DNA from 2 places in the Streptomyces sp. NPDC021225 genome. Region 2 is predicted to be linked to the other one. Evidence: riboswitches for the same ligand, from Rfam matches in the RefSeq annotation. Region 2 holds a riboswitch; the other holds the start of a gene.
What was found. A riboswitch is a leader RNA that binds a small molecule or an ion and turns the genes downstream of it on or off. The one in region 2 is predicted to bind S-adenosylmethionine.
Positions count from the first base shown of each region.

Region 1: it holds a riboswitch for S-adenosylmethionine, as region 2 does, so the genes downstream of both, ACH4S9_RS06065 (aminotransferase class V-fold PLP-dependent enzyme) here and thrC (threonine synthase) in region 2, are expected to answer to the same signal.

Region 1 covers NZ_JBIRPV010000001.1:1,313,925-1,321,802, forward strand. Annotated here, with positions in the region: gene ACH4S9_RS06045 (c-type cytochrome) at 1-761, shown strand, start outside; gene ACH4S9_RS06050 (Rieske 2Fe-2S domain-containing protein) at 758-1,813, shown strand; gene ACH4S9_RS06055 (cytochrome bc complex cytochrome b subunit) at 1,810-3,444, shown strand; gene trpD (anthranilate phosphoribosyltransferase) at 3,642-4,715, shown strand; SAM riboswitch class IV at 5,061-5,178, shown strand; gene ACH4S9_RS06065 (aminotransferase class V-fold PLP-dependent enzyme) at 5,383-6,795, shown strand; gene ACH4S9_RS06070 (Lrp/AsnC ligand binding domain-containing protein) at 6,815-7,096, opposite strand; gene ACH4S9_RS06075 (hypothetical protein) at 7,136-7,878, opposite strand, start outside.
Region 2 covers NZ_JBIRPV010000007.1:485,858-493,735, reverse strand. Annotated here, with positions in the region: gene ACH4S9_RS31025 (ROK family protein) at 1-712, opposite strand, end outside; gene ACH4S9_RS31020 (extracellular solute-binding protein) at 943-2,205, shown strand; partial or broken gene ACH4S9_RS31015 (DUF3263 domain-containing protein) at 2,319-2,555, shown strand; gene otsB (trehalose-phosphatase) at 2,609-3,460, shown strand; gene ACH4S9_RS31005 (trehalose-6-phosphate synthase) at 3,666-5,126, opposite strand; gene ACH4S9_RS31000 (glucosyl-3-phosphoglycerate synthase) at 5,183-6,130, opposite strand; SAM riboswitch class I at 6,302-6,446, shown strand; gene thrC (threonine synthase) at 6,465-7,751, shown strand; gene ACH4S9_RS30990 (MoaD/ThiS family protein) at 7,841-7,878, shown strand, end outside.

The DNA of each region.
Region 1 (7,878 bases), on a different contig from region 2:
TCCTACTCTTCGCGCTGGCGGTCACTGGGGGGCTGTACGCCGCGTTCTCGCCGAGCGAGGCCAAGGCCGATGACAGCTCCGCCCAGTCCCTCGCCATCGAGGAGGGCAAGAAGCTCTACGCCGTCGGCTGCGCCAGCTGCCACGGCACCGGCGGTCAGGGTACGACCGACGGTCCGAGCCTGGTCGGCGTCGGCTCCGCCGCCGTGGACTTCCAGGTCAGCACCGGTCGTATGCCCGCGCAGCAGCCCGGCGCCCAGGTGCCGAAGAAGAAGAACATCTACTCGAACGCCGAGATCCAGCAGCTGTCCGCGTACATCGCCTCGCTCGGCCCCGGCCCGGTGACTCCGACCAAGGAGCAGTACAACCCGGCCGGCGCGGACATCGCCGAGGGCGGTGAGCTCTTCCGTACCAACTGCGCGCAGTGCCACAACTTCGTCGGCAAGGGCGGCGCCCTGACCAACGGCAAGTACGCGCCGTCCCTGGAGGGCGTGTCCGCCAAGCACCTCTACGAGGCCATGCAGACCGGCCCGCAGAACATGCCCTCCTTCCCGGACACCACGCTGCCGGAGGAGAAGAAGAAGGCCATCATCGCGTACCTGGACACGGTCAACAGCGACAAGACCGCGACCCCCGGCGGTATGGAGATCGGCGGCCTGGGCCCGGTGAGTGAGGGTCTGTTCGGCTGGGTCTTCGGCATGGGGGCCATGATCGCCCTGACCATCTGGGTCGCCGCCCGGACCGCAAAGGCCAAGAAGTCATGAGTAGCCACGACATTTCACAAACAGAAGACAACCTGCCACACGGGCAGGGCGAGGGCGGCGCGGTAGAGACGGCGGACAACCCGTTCGCCGACCCGGGTCTGCCCCCGCACGAGCACCGTCAGCAGGACATCGACGAGCGGGTCGCCAGGCGCTCCGAGCGCACGGTCGCGCTGTTCTTCACGGTCTCGATGCTGGCGACGATCGCCTTCATCGCCTCGTATGTGGCCTTCCCGGTAGACAAGATCATCTATGTCTTCCCGCTCGGCCACATCAGCGCGCTGAACTTCTCGCTCGGCCTGACCCTCGGCATCGCCCTCTTCGCCATCGGCGCGGGCGCGGTCCACTGGGCCCGCACGCTGATGTCGGACGTGGAGATCGCCGACGAGCGTCACCCGATCGAGGCCGAGCCCGAGGTCAAGGCCAAGGTCCTGGAGGACTTCCGGGCGGGCGCGGAAGAGTCCGGCTTCGGCCGGCGGAAGCTGGCCCGCAACACCCTCTTCGGCGCGCTGGCCCTGGTGCCGCTCTCCGGCCTGGTGCTGCTGCGCGACCTCGGCCCGCTGCCGGGCGACAAGCTCCGGCACACCAAGTGGGCCAAGGGCAAGCGCCTGATGAACTACAACACGGGTGGGGCGCTGCGCCCCGAGGACATCTCGGTCGGTTCGCTCACCTTCGCCATGCCCGAGGGCATGAGCGAGGCGGACCACGACTTCCAGACGCAGATCGCCAAGGCGGCCCTGATGCTGGTCCGGCTCCAGCCGGAGAACATCAAGGACAAGCGCGAGCTGGACTGGTCGCACGACGGCATCGTGGCGTTCTCGAAGATCTGCACCCACGTCGGCTGCCCGATCAACCTGTACGAGCAGCAGACGCACCACGTCCTGTGCCCCTGTCACCAGTCGACGTTCGACCTCTCCGACGGCGGCCGCGTGATCTTCGGCCCGGCCGGGCACGCCCTGCCGCAGCTGCGGATCGGCGTCAACAAGGACGGTTACCTCGAAGCCAAGGGCGACTTCGCGGAGCCCGTCGGTCCTGCTTACTGGGAGCGCGGATGAGTACTGCAACTGAGACGCAGGCGCGGGGCCGCAAGGCCCCCGCGGGCGAGCGCGTCGCCGACTGGGCGGACGGCCGGCTGGGCATCTACAGCCTGGCCAAGGCCAACATGCGCAAGATCTTCCCGGACCACTGGTCCTTCATGCTGGGTGAGGTCGCGCTCTACAGCTTCATCATCATCATCCTCACGGGTGTGTATCTGACGCTGTTCTTCCACCCCAGCATGGAAGAGGTCGTCTACCACGGTCCGTACGTCCCGATGCAGGGCGTGCGGATGTCCGAGGCGTTCGCCTCGACGCTCGACATCAGCTTCGAGGTGCGCGGCGGTCTGCTCATCCGGCAGATCCACCACTGGGCCGCGCTGATCTTCCTCGCCGCGATGTTCGTGCACATGATGCGCGTCTTCTTCACCGGCGCGTTCCGCAAGCCGCGTGAGATCAACTGGCTGTTCGGCTTCCTGCTGTTCTTCCTCGGCATGCTGACCGGCTTCACCGGCTACTCGCTCCCCGACGACCTGCTCTCCGGCACCGGTCTGCGGTTCATCGAGGGCGTGTTCCTGTCGATCCCGGTCGTCGGCACCTACATCTCGATGTTCGTGTTCGGCGGCGAGTTCCCCGGGATGGACCTGATCCCCAGGCTCTACCCGGTCCACGTCCTGCTGCTGCCGGGCATCATGCTCGGCCTGCTGGTGGCGCACCTGATCCTGGTCTTCTACCACAAGCACACGCAGTACCCCGGGCCCGGCAAGACCGAGAAGAACGTCGTCGGCATGCCTCTGCTGCCGGTCTACATGGCCAAGGCGGGCGGGTTCTTCTTCCTGGTCTTCGGTGTGATCGCGATCCTCTCCGCGGTCGCCACCATCAACCCGATCTGGGCCATCGGCCCGTACCGCCCGGACCATGTGTCCACCGGCGCCCAGCCCGACTGGTACATGGGCTTCGCCGAGGGTCTGGTCCGTGTGATGCCCGGCTGGGAGATCACCCTGTGGGGCCACACGCTGGTCCTGGGCGTGTTCATCCCGATCGTGCTGTTCCCGCTGGTCCTGTTCGCGATCGGGGTCTACCCCTTCATCGAGTCCTGGATCACCGGCGACAAGCGCGAGCACCACATCCTGGACCGCCCGCGCAACGCCCCGACCCGTACCGCCTTCGGCGTCGCCTGGCTGACCGCGTACTTCGTGATGCTGATCGGTGGTGGTAACGACCTGTGGGCCACCCACTTCCATCTGTCGATCAACGCCATCACGTGGTTCGTCCGGATCGGCTTCTTCGTCGGCCCGGTGCTGGCCTTCATCATCACCAAGCGGATCTGCCTGGGTCTCCAGCGGCGCGACAAGGACAAGGTGCTGCACGGGCGCGAGACCGGCATCATCAAGCGGCTGCCGCACGGCGAGTTCATCGAGGTGCACGCGCCGCTCTCGCAGGAGGACCTGCACATGCTCACCCAGCATGAGCAGCCCAAGGCGCTCGAGGTCGGCCCCGAGGTCGACGAGAACGGTGTGCGCCGGAAGATAAAGCGGTCGGAGAAGCTCCGGGCCAAGCTGTCCAAGGGCTACTACGGCGGGGACAACGTCATCCCCAAGCCGACCGCCGAGGAGTACAAGGAGATCACCAGCGGCCACGGCCACCACTGATCCCCTTCAGCGAACACCTCAGCTGTACGCCACACACCCCAGGGCCCCGGCCCGGACCACACGGTCCGGCCCGGGGCCCCGGGCCGTTTTCGTACCGCTCCGGTCCGCGCCGATGGGGCCGATAGGCTTGCCGGGGGCCGTCGCACAGCCGAGCTATGAGGCCCCAGCCCTGACCAGCCGAGTTCCAGGAGCGGACCATGGACGTTGTGACCCCAGCCGGAGGCGACAACCGCGCGACGGCCCGCACCTGGCCGGACGTACTCGACTCGCTGCTGCTCGGCCAGGACCTCACCGCCGACGACACCGCCTGGGTCATGGACCGGATCATGCGCGGCGAGGCCAGCGACGCGCAGATCGCCGGCTTCGCGGTCGCGCTGCGCGCCAAGGGCGCGACGGTGGCGGAGGTGTCCGGGCTGGTCCGGATCATGTACGAGCACGCGAACGTGATCGAGGTGCCCGGGCCGACCGTCGACATCGTGGGCACGGGCGGCGACCGCGCCAAGACCGTCAACATCTCCACGATGTCGGCGCTCGTGGTGGCGGGCACCGGGGCCAAGGTGGTCAAGCACGGCAGCCGCGCCTGGTCCTCCGCCAGCGGCTCCTCCGACGTCCTCGGCAAGCTCGGCGTCAATCTGGACCTGTCCCCGGCGCGCGTGGCCGAGGTCGCCGAGGAGGCCGGCATCACCTTCTGCTTCGCGGCGCACTTCCACCCCGCGCTGCGCCATGTCGGGACCGCGCGCAGCGACCTCGGCATCGCCACCATCTTCAACTTCCTCGGCCCGCTGACCAACCCCGCCCGGGTGCGCGCCCAGGCCACCGGGGTCGCCGACATCCGCATGGCGCCCATCCTGGCCGGGGTGCTCGCCGAGCGCGGCTCCTCCGCGCTGGTCGTCCGCGGCGACGACGGCCTGGACGAACTGACCATCACCTCCACCTCCCAGGTGTGGGTGGTCGAGGGCGGCACCGTCCGTCAGGAGACCTTCGACCCGCGCGACGTCGGCATCGAACTGGCCCCGGTGGAGTCCCTGCGCGGCGCCGACGCGTCGTACAACGCGGATGTCGCGCGGCGGCTGCTGGCGGGGGAGCGCGGCCCCGTACGGGACGCGGTGCTGCTCAACTCGGCCGCGGGGCTGGTCGCGCTGGAGGGCGGGACGGGCGGCAAGCCGCTGCCCGAGCGGATCGCGGCGGGCATGGAGAAGGCGGCGGAGTCCATCGACTCGGGCGCGGCGCGGGCGGCGCTGGAGCGGTGGGTTCTGGCCACGAACGCGTAGCGCCCTGCGGCGGGCGGTCTGGGTGCAGCCTCCGCCCGGGTCCGGCGGGGCCGCCCCCCGGCCCCGCGCCTGCGACGGGCGCTTCCCCTACCCGCCCCTTCCCGCAGCATCGAGATGCGGCTCCGCCGCGTGAGGGGGCAAGCCTCCGGACCCCCGGACGCCCTTCGGGCGTGTCCTCAATCGCCGGACGGGCTGACAGCCCGTCCGGCGATTGAGGACCGGGGTCCGGGGCGGAGCCCCGGTTCGGGAAGGGGCGGGGCGGGGACAAGGCACGCCGCAGGCGGAGTTGTCCGTATCGCGGACAGGGGGTTCGGGCTTCGGGCGGGCGTGGCATACTCCTGCGCAGGTCACGAGCGACAGCGACTTCGGCCCCGGCCCGCTGTCCGGCAACCCTCCGTCCGTGGCGGGGTGCCCCGGGTGATGACCAGGCCGCAGGCAGCGAGGTCTGCGGCAAGCGCGGACCCCTCGCGAAAACCAGGGGTCCTGGTCGTCGAGGGAGTTCTTCCGTGATGCAGCGAATGCGCTAGGGCCGACGGCCCCTTCTTCCCCTCAACCGGCGCGGTGCCGACTTCGCCCGCGCGTTGAGCTTCTTTCCGCGTGCCCGACGGCGGGCTGCCGCACGCACGCGTGACGCATTCAACTCTTCGCCCTCCCGGGAGACTTCGCCATGTCCGCGACCGCTGCTGCTGCCGCCACCGCCACCCACACCCCGCTGCCCGTCCTCGGCCGGGACGTCCTGGTCCCGCTCGTCACGGGCGGCGAGGTCGACTACGCCGCACTCGACTACGCCGCCAGCGCCCCCGCCCTCCAGCGGGTCTGGGACGACATCGCGGCCTACGCCCCGTACTACGGCAGCGTGCACCGCGGCGCCGGCTATCTCTCGCAGCTGTCCACCGATCTGTTCGAGAACAGCCGCAAGGAGGTGGCCGCCTTCCTCGGCTGCCGCCCCGACGACCAGGTGGTCTTCACCCGCGCCACCACCGACTCGCTCAACCTGCTCGCCGCCGCGCTGCCGCAGGGCACCCGGGTGTTCGTGTTCGAGACCGAGCACCACGCCTCGCTGCTGCCGTGGCAGCAGCGGGAGGGCATCGAGGTCGGCTATCTGAGCGCGCCGCGCTCCCCGCGGCAGGCCGTGGAGACGCTGGAGCGGGCGCTGGCCGCGTGGCGAGCGGACGACCAGGAGGCTGACACGGGCGCGGGCGCGGGCGCGGCGCTGGTGTGTGTGACCGGTGCGTCGAATGTGACTGGTGAGCTGTGGCCGGTGCGGGAGCTGGCGGAGGTGGCCCATGCGCATGGCGCCCGTATCGTGCTGGACGCGGCCCAGCTGGCCCCGCACCACCCCGTGGACATCGCCGCCCTGGACGTCGACTGGGTCGCGTTCTCCGGGCACAAGCTGTACGCGCCGTTCGGGGCGGGCGTGCTGGCGGGGCGCGCGGACTGGCTGCGCGCGGCCCGGCCGTATCTCGCGGGCGGCGGGGCCAGCCGCAAGGTGGCCCTCAGCGTCCGAGAGGGAGTCGGCGAGGTGGAGGTGGAGTGGCACACCACCGAGGCCCGGCACGAGGCCGGCTCGCCGAACGTCATCGGGGCGTACGCGATCGCGTCGGCCTGCAAGGCGCTGACCGAGGCCGGGTTCGAGTCCCTGGTGGCCCGGGAGCGGCGGCTGATCGCCAAGGTCCGTGAGGGGCTGGCCGAGGTGGACGAGGTGAGGGTGCTGTCGCTGTTCGGCGACGACGCCCCCCGGGTGGGGGTCATCTCCTTCGTGGTGGAGGGCTGGAACAGCTCGCACTTCGCGGCCGCCCTCTCCGCGGAGTACGGCATCGGCGTGCGCGACGGCCTGTTCTGCGCGCATCCGCTGGTGCGCACCCTGCTGGGCGGCGAGCCCGGGGAGGCGGGCGAGTGCGGGGCCCCGGAGACCGCGCCGGGGGAGCGGTCGCTGAACGCGATCCGGGTCAGCTTCGGCGCGGGCACCCCCGACGAGCACGTCGAGCGGTTCGTGGGCGCGGTGAAGGAGCTGGTCCGGGACGGCGCGAAGTGGAGCTACCGCACCGAGGACGGGCGCTGCGTCCCGGACCGCGGCTGAACCGCGAAGGGGCGCGAACTCAGCCGTCGAGGCCGATCGCGAAGGCCGCCTCGAGGTCGTGCTGGGAGTAGGTGCGGAAGGCGATGTGGGTCTCGGTGGAGGCCACGCCGGGCACCTTGCTGATCCGGCCCGGGATGACGTCCGCGAGGTCGTCGTGCCGGGCCACCCGCACCATCGCGATCAGGTTGTGCGCCCCGGTGACCGAGTAGACCTCGCTCACGCCGTCGATCGCGGCGATCCTCTCGGCGATCTCGGGGATCTGGTCCACGTCGGTCTTGATGAGCACGATCGAAGTGATCACGGCTGGCTTTCTCCCTCGCTGGTGACTGCCCCGCTCACTCTAAGACTTGATCCGTAACTCACCAAAGGGTGAGCTGTGGACTGCGGCCGGGGCGGGGACCAGGCTTTCCGGCGTGGTCACGCGGGCGTGACTCATCCGGGGTCGCTCGGTTCCGCCGTCCGGCGGTTCGGGGAGCAGAGGTTTCACGGTGTTGCCGTGGGACTGCCACGCGACCCGACCGCCGGGGCGGTTTCGGGCTCGGTGTGGTTGACTCCCGCAGCGCTTCTTCCAGCGCTTGTGAACATGTGATCTGTGCGTGCCGGGACGCGGCGGTGTCCAGGTACGCGGTCTTGGGGTCGTCCACATCTGCGAAGCGGACGAACGGGGCCAGGCGGCGGATACGAGGTCACGCTTGCCGACCAGGCCGCACGCGCCGCACTTGTGTGCGCGGTCGCGGAGGGTCTTGTTGACGCGCTCGCCGCACAGGCAATGCTGGGACAGGGCTGTTGACCAGGTGGAGGCCCGGACGAGCCTGCCCCCGGCCGCGTCGCACTCCACCGCGAGGGCGGAGATCAGCATGCCCGGCGTGGTCTGCGACAGGCGCTTGCCCCACAGCCGGTACCACATGTGGATGTCGCAGTCCTCGACCACGAGCACAGGGCCATGGGCGGCGATGATCTCCCGCGCCACGGTGCGGGCGCGATCGCGCCGGTGCTCGGCCAGCGAGGCGGCATACTCGGCCTGGCGGGCGCGCTGCTCCCGGTAGTGGGCGGACAGCCGGTCACGCCGGAACGCCTGCTGGG
Region 2 (7,878 bases):
CCAGGCCGTCGGCGAGCGCGCCCACGGCCTCGTGCCATACCTCCACGGCCCGCGGGTCGCCGGACTCGACGGCCTTGGCGCAGTCCGCGGCGTCCGCCTCGGGGTCACCGCTCGCCCGCGCCCAGGCGCGGCCCACCGCGGAGGCGGAGGCGAGCGTCTCCAGACAGCCCGACTGCCCGCATCCGCACGCCGGGCCGCCCGGCCGTACGACGATGTGGCCGATCTCGCCCGAGGAGCCGTTGGCGCCGGGGTCGACGCGTCCGCCGATGCCGATGGCGCCCGCGATGCCGGTGCCCAGCGACACGAACAGAAAGCGGCCGGCCCCTTCGCCCGCTCCTATCCGCCCCTCGGCGAGCCCGCCCATCCGTACGTCGTGGGCGAGCGCGACCGGCGTCCCGGCGAGCCGTTCGGCCAGCAGGGCACGCAGCGGCACATCGCGCCAGCCGAGGTTGGCGGCGAAGACGGCGATGCCGCGGGCCTCGTCGAGGACCCCGGGCACGCCGACCCCGGCCGCTGCGGCCGGCCCGCCGTACCGCTGCTCGCCGATCGCGCGCAGCTCGGCGGCGAAGTCGAGGATCCCGGCGACGACGGCCTCCGGGCCGCGCTCCCGGCCCGTGGGCCGCCTGGCCTCATGGAGGAGCGTGCCGTCCGCCCCCACGAGGGCGGCCTTCATACCGGTGCCGCCCACATCGAGGGCGATGACGTGTCTCACGGGAACAGTTTCGCGCGATCCCCGGCGAGAGGTCTAGTCCACTCGCCGTTCAGGCGGTGCTCTAGGCTCCGATTGTCTGCGCAAAGGTGAAGTTCGATACCTAAGCGATATCCGTATGGTGTAGACCCTGTGGAGGAATGCGGGGCAGACTCGCTCGACCCTCCTGGGGACCGGCCAGGAGGGCGGTCAAACCACGAGGGTGGGGAAGAGCAGTGCAGCGTCGGCGATTCATGGGTCTGACGGCGGCGGGTGCCGCGGCGGCGGCGATATCGCCCGCGCTGACGGCGTGCGGAACCGGAAGCGGCGGCTCTGGCGAAGTCACCCTGAAGGTGGTGGCGGCCGACTACGGCGACAGCTCGGCCAACAGCTCGCAGAAGTACTGGGACAAGCTGGCCCGGGCGTTCGAGGCCAAGCACAAGGACATCAAGGTCGATGTCACGATCCTGAGCTGGACCGAGATCGACAAGCGCCTCGGCGAGATGGTCAAGAAGGGCGAGGCCCCGGACATCGCGCAGATCGGCGCGTACGCCGACTTCGCCGCCGAGGGCAAGCTCTACCGCGCCGACCAGATGCTCTCCATACCCACCCAGGCCGGGTTCATCGACTCCATCGCGCGGGCGGGCGAGGTCAAGCGGGTGGCGTACGGGCTGCCCTTCGTCTCGAGCGCCCGGCTCTTCTTCTACAACAAGGGGCTGTTCGACCAGGCCGGCATCACCTCGGTCCCGGAGACCTGGGCCGAGCTGAAGGAAGCCGCCGTCCAGCTCAAGGCGATCGGAGTGAAGATCCCCTACGGGCTGCCGCTCGGCCCCGAGGAGGGACAGGGCGAGGCCCTGATGTGGCTGCTCGGCGGCGGTGGCGGCTACAGCGACTCCAACGGCAGCTACACCATCGACTCGACCCAGAACATCAAGACCCTCGAGTGGCTGCGCGACGAGCTGGTCGGCAAGGGCCTCACCGGCCCCGACGCCCCGGCCCGCACCAACCGCCAGGACATCTTCGACGCCTTCACGCGCGGCGAGGTCGGCATGCTCAACGGCCACCCGACCCTGATGCAGCAGGCGGACGGCCACGGCATCAAGTACGGCACCGCGCCGCTGCCCGGCCGCGACGGGAAGTCCACCTCCACCCTCGGCGTCGCCGACTGGATCATGGCCTTCAAGCAGAACGGCAACCGTAGACAGGCGGGGCTCTTCCTGGACTTCCTGTACGACCGGAAGAACGTGCTCGACTTCACCACCCAGTACGACCTGCTGCCGGTGACCACCAAGGCCTCCGAGGAGATGCGCAAGGAGACCCAGTACAAGCGGCTGTGGAAGTTCCTCGACGAGCTGGGGACGGCGCAGTTCTACCCGGTGGACAAGACCTCCTGGGCGACGGTCAACCAGAACCTGAAGAACAAGATCGGCGCGGCGGTGGCCAAGGGCGGCGACCCGGCGGGCGTGCTCAGCGAGGTCCAGCGCGAGGCCGACGCGATGGAGAGCGCGGCGAGCTAGCGATGGAGCACGGCGGGCAGGACGCGCAGGGGGACGGGCGCGGCGAGAGCGAGTACGGGGACGAGCGTACGGATGAGCGTAGGGAGGGGCGTACGGACGGGCCGGGCGAGGCGCCCGGCGAGGCGGCCGGCCTCTCCGAGCGGGACCGGGCCGTGCTCGCCGTGGAGCGGCACGGCTGGCCGGGCCCCGGCGCCAAGGAGCGTGCGATACGCGAGCGGCTCGGCATCTCGCCGACCCGCTACTACCAGCTCCTCAACGCCCTCCTGGACGACCCCCGCGCCCTCGCCCACGACCCGGTGACCGTCAACCGCCTGCGCCGCGTGCGCGAGGCGAGGCGCGGACGCCGCTGAACGAATCCGGATCGCCCCACCTTCCCACCCGCCCCGGCGATAGGGTCGGCCGCATGGGCAGCCACAGCCACCCTCTTCCCGTACCCACGACAGCGGCCGGCCGTGAAGGCCTCGACGCGATCCTCCAGCGGCCCGGGGAAGCCGTCGTCGCACTCGACTTCGACGGCACCCTCGCCGACATCGTCCCCGACCCCGACCAGGCGCGCGCCCACCCCGGCGCCGTGCCCGCGCTCTCCCGACTCGCCCCGCGGCTGGGCTCCGTCGCGGTGATCACCGGCCGTCCCGCCGCCCTCGCCGTGGAGTACGGCGGCTTCGCCGAGGCCCCGGACCTCGACCACCTCGTGGTCCTCGGCCACTACGGCGCCGAGCGCTGGGACGCCGCCGACCGCGAGGTCACCGCCCCGCCCCCGCACCCGGGCGTTGCGGCGGCCCAGGCCGGCATCCCGGACGTACTCGCCGCGGTCGGCGCCGCGCGCGGCGCCACCGTGGAGGAGAAGGGGCGCGCCGTCGCCGTCCACACCCGCCGCGCCGCCGACCCGCAGGGCGCCTTCGAGGCGCTGCGCGAGCCGGTGCGGCGGCTCGCCGAGCGGCACGGGTTGATCGTGGAGCCCGGCCGCCTGGTGCTCGAACTGCGCCCGCCGGGCGTGGACAAGGGTGTCGCCCTCACCGAGCACGTACGCGAGACCGGGGCCTCGGCGGTGCTGTACGCGGGCGACGACCTGGGGGACCTGGCCGCGTTCGCGGCGGTGGAGCGGTTGAGGGCGCAGGGGGTGCCGGGGGTGCTGGTGTGCAGCGGCAGCAGCGAGGTCACCGAGCTGGCCCAGCGGGCCGACCTGGTGGTCGACGGCCCCGCGGGTGTCGTCGCCCTGCTGACGGCGCTGGCCGCGGCGGTCGAGGACCGCTAGCTCGCGCCTTCCCGAACCGGGGCTCCGCCCCGGACCCCGGTCCTCAAACGCCGGACGGGCTGGCTGTGCTTTGCCCTCAAGCGCCGGGCGGGCTTAGTCCAGCCCGTCCGGCGCTTGAGGACACGCCCGAAGGGCGTCCGGGGGTCCGGGGGCTTGCCCCCGGTTGCGGGAAGGGGCGGGTAGGGGACAAGGCCCGCCGCAGGCGTCAGACATCCGTCAGCTCGCGCAGCTGCGCGAGGAACCACTGCGCGGGCGGCAGCGCAGTCGCCGCCGCGGCCAGCCGCTTCGTGCGCTCCGCCCGCTCGCCGTCCCCCATCGACAGCGCCTCGTGCAGCGCCCGCGCCGTCGCCTCGATGTCGTACGGGTTCACCACCAGCGCGTCGGCGCCCAGCTCCGCGTACGCCCCGGCCTCCCGCGAGAGCACCAGCGCGCACCCCTGCTCGGAGACCACCGGCACCTCCTTGGCGACCAGGTTCATCCCGTCCCGGATCGGGTTGACCAGGGCCACGTCCGCCAGCCGGTAGGCCGCGAGCGACCGCGCGAAGTCGTCCTTCACATGGAGGGCGACCGGCTGCCAGCCTTCCGTGCCGTAGTCGGCGTTGATCGCGTCGGCGACCCGCCGCACCTCGTCCGTGTAGTCGCGGTAGACGGCCAGGTCCTGGCGGGAGGGGTAGGCGAAGGCCACGTGCACCACGCGCTCCCGCCACTCGGGGCGGGTCTCCAGCAGCCGCCGGTAGGCCAGCAGCCCGCGGACGATGTTCTTGGACAGCTCGGTGCGGTCCACCCGGACGACGGTCTTGCGCCCGGGGCCGATCTGCGCGCGCAGGGCCGTCAGCCGCTCGTCGACGTCCGCGGCCCGGGACCGCTTCCGCAGGAAATCCGCGTCCGCGCCGAGGCCGTGCACGCCCAGCCGGGTCTCGCGCCCCTCGAGGCGCACGGACAGCCGCGGGCCGTCCCGCACCACCTCCGCGCCGAGCACGGCCGCGGCGCAGTCGGCGAAGGCCAGGGCCCAGCGCTCGGTGAGGAACGCGGCGCGGTCGCCGCCCAGGATGCCGCGCAGCACGTCCGCCGCCACGTCGTCCGGCAGCAGCCGGTAGTAGTCCGGGGGCGCCCAGGGGGTGTGCGAGAAATGGCCGATCCGCAGGTCCGGCCGGCGCTCGCGGAGCAGTCCTGGCACCAGCGCCAGGTGGTAGTCCTGGATCAGCACGGCGGCGCCGTCGGCGGCCTCCTGGGCGAGGGCGTCCGCGAAGGCCGCGTTGTACGTCCGGTAGGCGTCCCACTGGGCGCGGAACTCCGCGCCGAAGACCGGCTCCAGCGGCGTCTGGTAGAGCAGGTGGTGGACGAACCACAGCACCGAGTTCGCGATGCCGTTGTACGCGGCGTCGAAGATCTCCGGCGCGATGTCGAGCATCCGCACCAGCTGTCCGCCGGTGTCGCCCGGGTCCAGATGGCCGGGCCCGGCCCGCCGGGCCGCCTCGCGGTCGCCGTCGCCCAGCGCCGCGCAGACCCACACCGCGCCGGCGTCCGGCCCTATGGCGCTGAGGCCGGAGACCAGCCCGCCGCCGCCGCGCTTGGGGGCAAGCGACCCGTCCTCCCGCAGGGCGTACGAGACCGGGCCGCGGTTGGACGCGACGAGGACCTGTGCAGCAGTGTGCTCAGAGGCCATGTCGCGTACCTAGCCATCCCACGCGTCGCGCAAACGTGCGTGCGGTTTCTTCCCCCTCACGCCGCCCGCCGCTCCGCGTACTCCGGGATCTCGATCATCGGCGGCCGCTCCTCCGTGTCCACGGCGCTCGTCCGCGCCACAAAACCGCCCTCGTCCCGGTCGAACTGGGTCAGCCGCGGCCGCACCAGATGCCCGCGCGCCAGCCGCAGCTGGGCCGTGCGGTAGATCGTGGCCGCCATCCGGCCGAGCGCCTGCGGGTCCTGGTGGCGGTGTTTGCGCACGCCGAGGTCGACCTGGGCGAGCGCGCCGAGTCCGACCGTGTGCAGCGAGTCGATGAGAATGGCCAGCTCCACCCCGTATCCGACGGGGAAGGGCAGCCGCTCCAGCAGCGAGCGGCGCGCCGCGTACTCGCCGCCGAGCGGCTGTACGAAACCGGCCAGCTGCGGCCAGTGCAGATTGAGCAGCGGCCGGGCGACCAGCTCGGTGACCCGCCCGCCCTGGCCGGAGGCGTTGCCGAGCGGCCGGTCGTACATCCCCTTGACCAGGTGTACGTCCGGGTCGGTCAGCAGCGGGCCGACGATCCCGGAGACGAAGCGCGCGTCGAATTCCCGCAGGTCGGCGTCTATGAAGCAGATGATGTCGCCGCTGGTCGCCAGCAGCGAGCGCCACAGCACCTCGCCCTTGCCGGGCAGCGTGGGCAGCTCGGGCAGCACGGCGTCGCGGTGCACCACCCTCGCACCGGCCGCCGCGGCGACCTCGGCGGTGCGGTCGGTGGACCCGGAGTCCATCACCACCAGCTCGTCGACCAGCGGGGCGGCCTCGCCCATCAGCTCGCGGCGGATGGCCGCGGCGATCTCGCCGACCGTCGCCTCCTCGTTGAGGGCGGGCAGGACGACGCTCACGGTCCTGCCCGTGGCGCGCTTGGCGGCCAGCAGGCGGTCGAGCGGACGGTCGCCGGCGGACCAGGACCGCTCCTTCAGCCAGCGTTCCACCTCTTCCAGCACGGCCATGCCTCCCTGTTGTGCCTGGCGCGCGTCAGCTGTGACCCATCTCGCGCCTCGGACGACTATCTCAACCATCCAGGCCTTCGGTTACAGTCTTGAACAACGCACGTGACCGTCGTATGTCGGGGGTCCGCGTGCGACAAAAACGCCGCGCTGTGCCCGGCGTCATACCGCTCATCCAGAGGGGCAGAGGGAACGGCCCGTTGAAGCCCCGGCAACCCTCCAGCCGGTCCTGCGTTCTACGCGAAGCGGGGCCCCGGCTCGGGAAGGTGCCAATTCCGGCTCGCGGCGAGATGCGCCGTGAGGAAGATGAGGAGAAAGGGCCTCGCCTCCCATGGCTGTGCAAGCTGTCGAAAGCTCCACCACCTCTTCCGTCTCGCTCGGTCCCGCCGTCGCACTGTCCTGTCGCGAGTGCGGTGAGCGTTTCCCCCTCGGCCCCATTTTCGCCTGTGTGGAGTGTTTCGGGCCGCTCGAGGTCGCGTACGACCTGCCGACCGGCGACCCGGAGGGGCTGCGCCGGCGGATCGAGGCGGGCCCGAACAACATCTGGCGCTACGCCCCGCTGCTGCCCGTCCCGGCGGACGTGGCCGACAAGCCCAACATCAACCCCGGGTTCACCAAGCTGGTGAAGGCCGACAACCTCGCCCGCGAGCTGGGCGTGACCGGCGAGCTGCACATCAAGGACGACTCCGGGAACCCGACGCACTCCTTCAAGGACCGCGTCGTCGCCCAGGCCGTCGAGGCCGCCCGCGCCTTCGGCTTCACCACCCTCTCCTGCTCCTCCACCGGCAACCTCGCGGGCGCGGTCGGCGCCGCGGCCGCCCGCGCGGGCCTGCGCTCCTGCACCTTCATCCCGCACGACCTGGAGCAGGGCAAGGTCGTCATGGCCGCGATCTACGGCGGTGACCTGGTCGCCATCGAGGGCACCTACGACGACGTCAACCGCTTCTGCAGCGAGCTGATCGGCGACCCGGCGGGCGAGGGCTGGGGCTTTGTCAACGTCAACCTCCGCCCGTACTACGCGGAGGGGTCCAAGACCCTCGCGTACGAGATCTGCGAACAGCTCGGCTGGCGGCTGCCGGACCAGCTCGTCATCCCGATCGCCTCGGGCTCGCAGCTGACGAAGATCGACAAGGGGCTGAAGGAGCTCATCGAGCTCGGCCTGGTCGAGGACAAGCCGTACAAGATCTTCGGCGCCCAGGCCGAGGGCTGCTCCCCGGTCTCCACCGCCTTCAAGGCGGGCCAGGACGTGGTGCGGCCGCAGAAGCCGAACACCATCGCCAAGTCGCTGGCCATCGGCAACCCGGCGGACGGGCCGTATGTACTGGACATCGCGCGCCGCACGGGCGGGGCGGTGGAGGACGTGAACGACGAGCAGATCGTGGACGCGATCAAGCTGCTGGCCCGTACGGAGGGGATCTTCGCGGAGACCGCCGGCGGGGTGACCCTGGGCGTGACGAGGAAGCTGCTCGAGAACGGGGTGCTGGACCCCACCCTCACCACCGTCGTGCTCAACACCGGCGACGGCCTCAAGACGCTCGACGCGGTCGCCCCGACGAGTGGACCCACGGCGGTGATCCGCCCCAGCCTCGACGCGTTCCGCGAAGCTGGTCTGGCCTGAATCGGGCCCGCTCAAACCAGCTGGCTTGAATTCGCCCCTCGAATTCGCCCTCGCCCCCCGCAGCAGTTCCCTTGGAAGGTGAAACCCTCATGAGCGTCAATGTCCGGATCCCCACCATCCTGCGCAC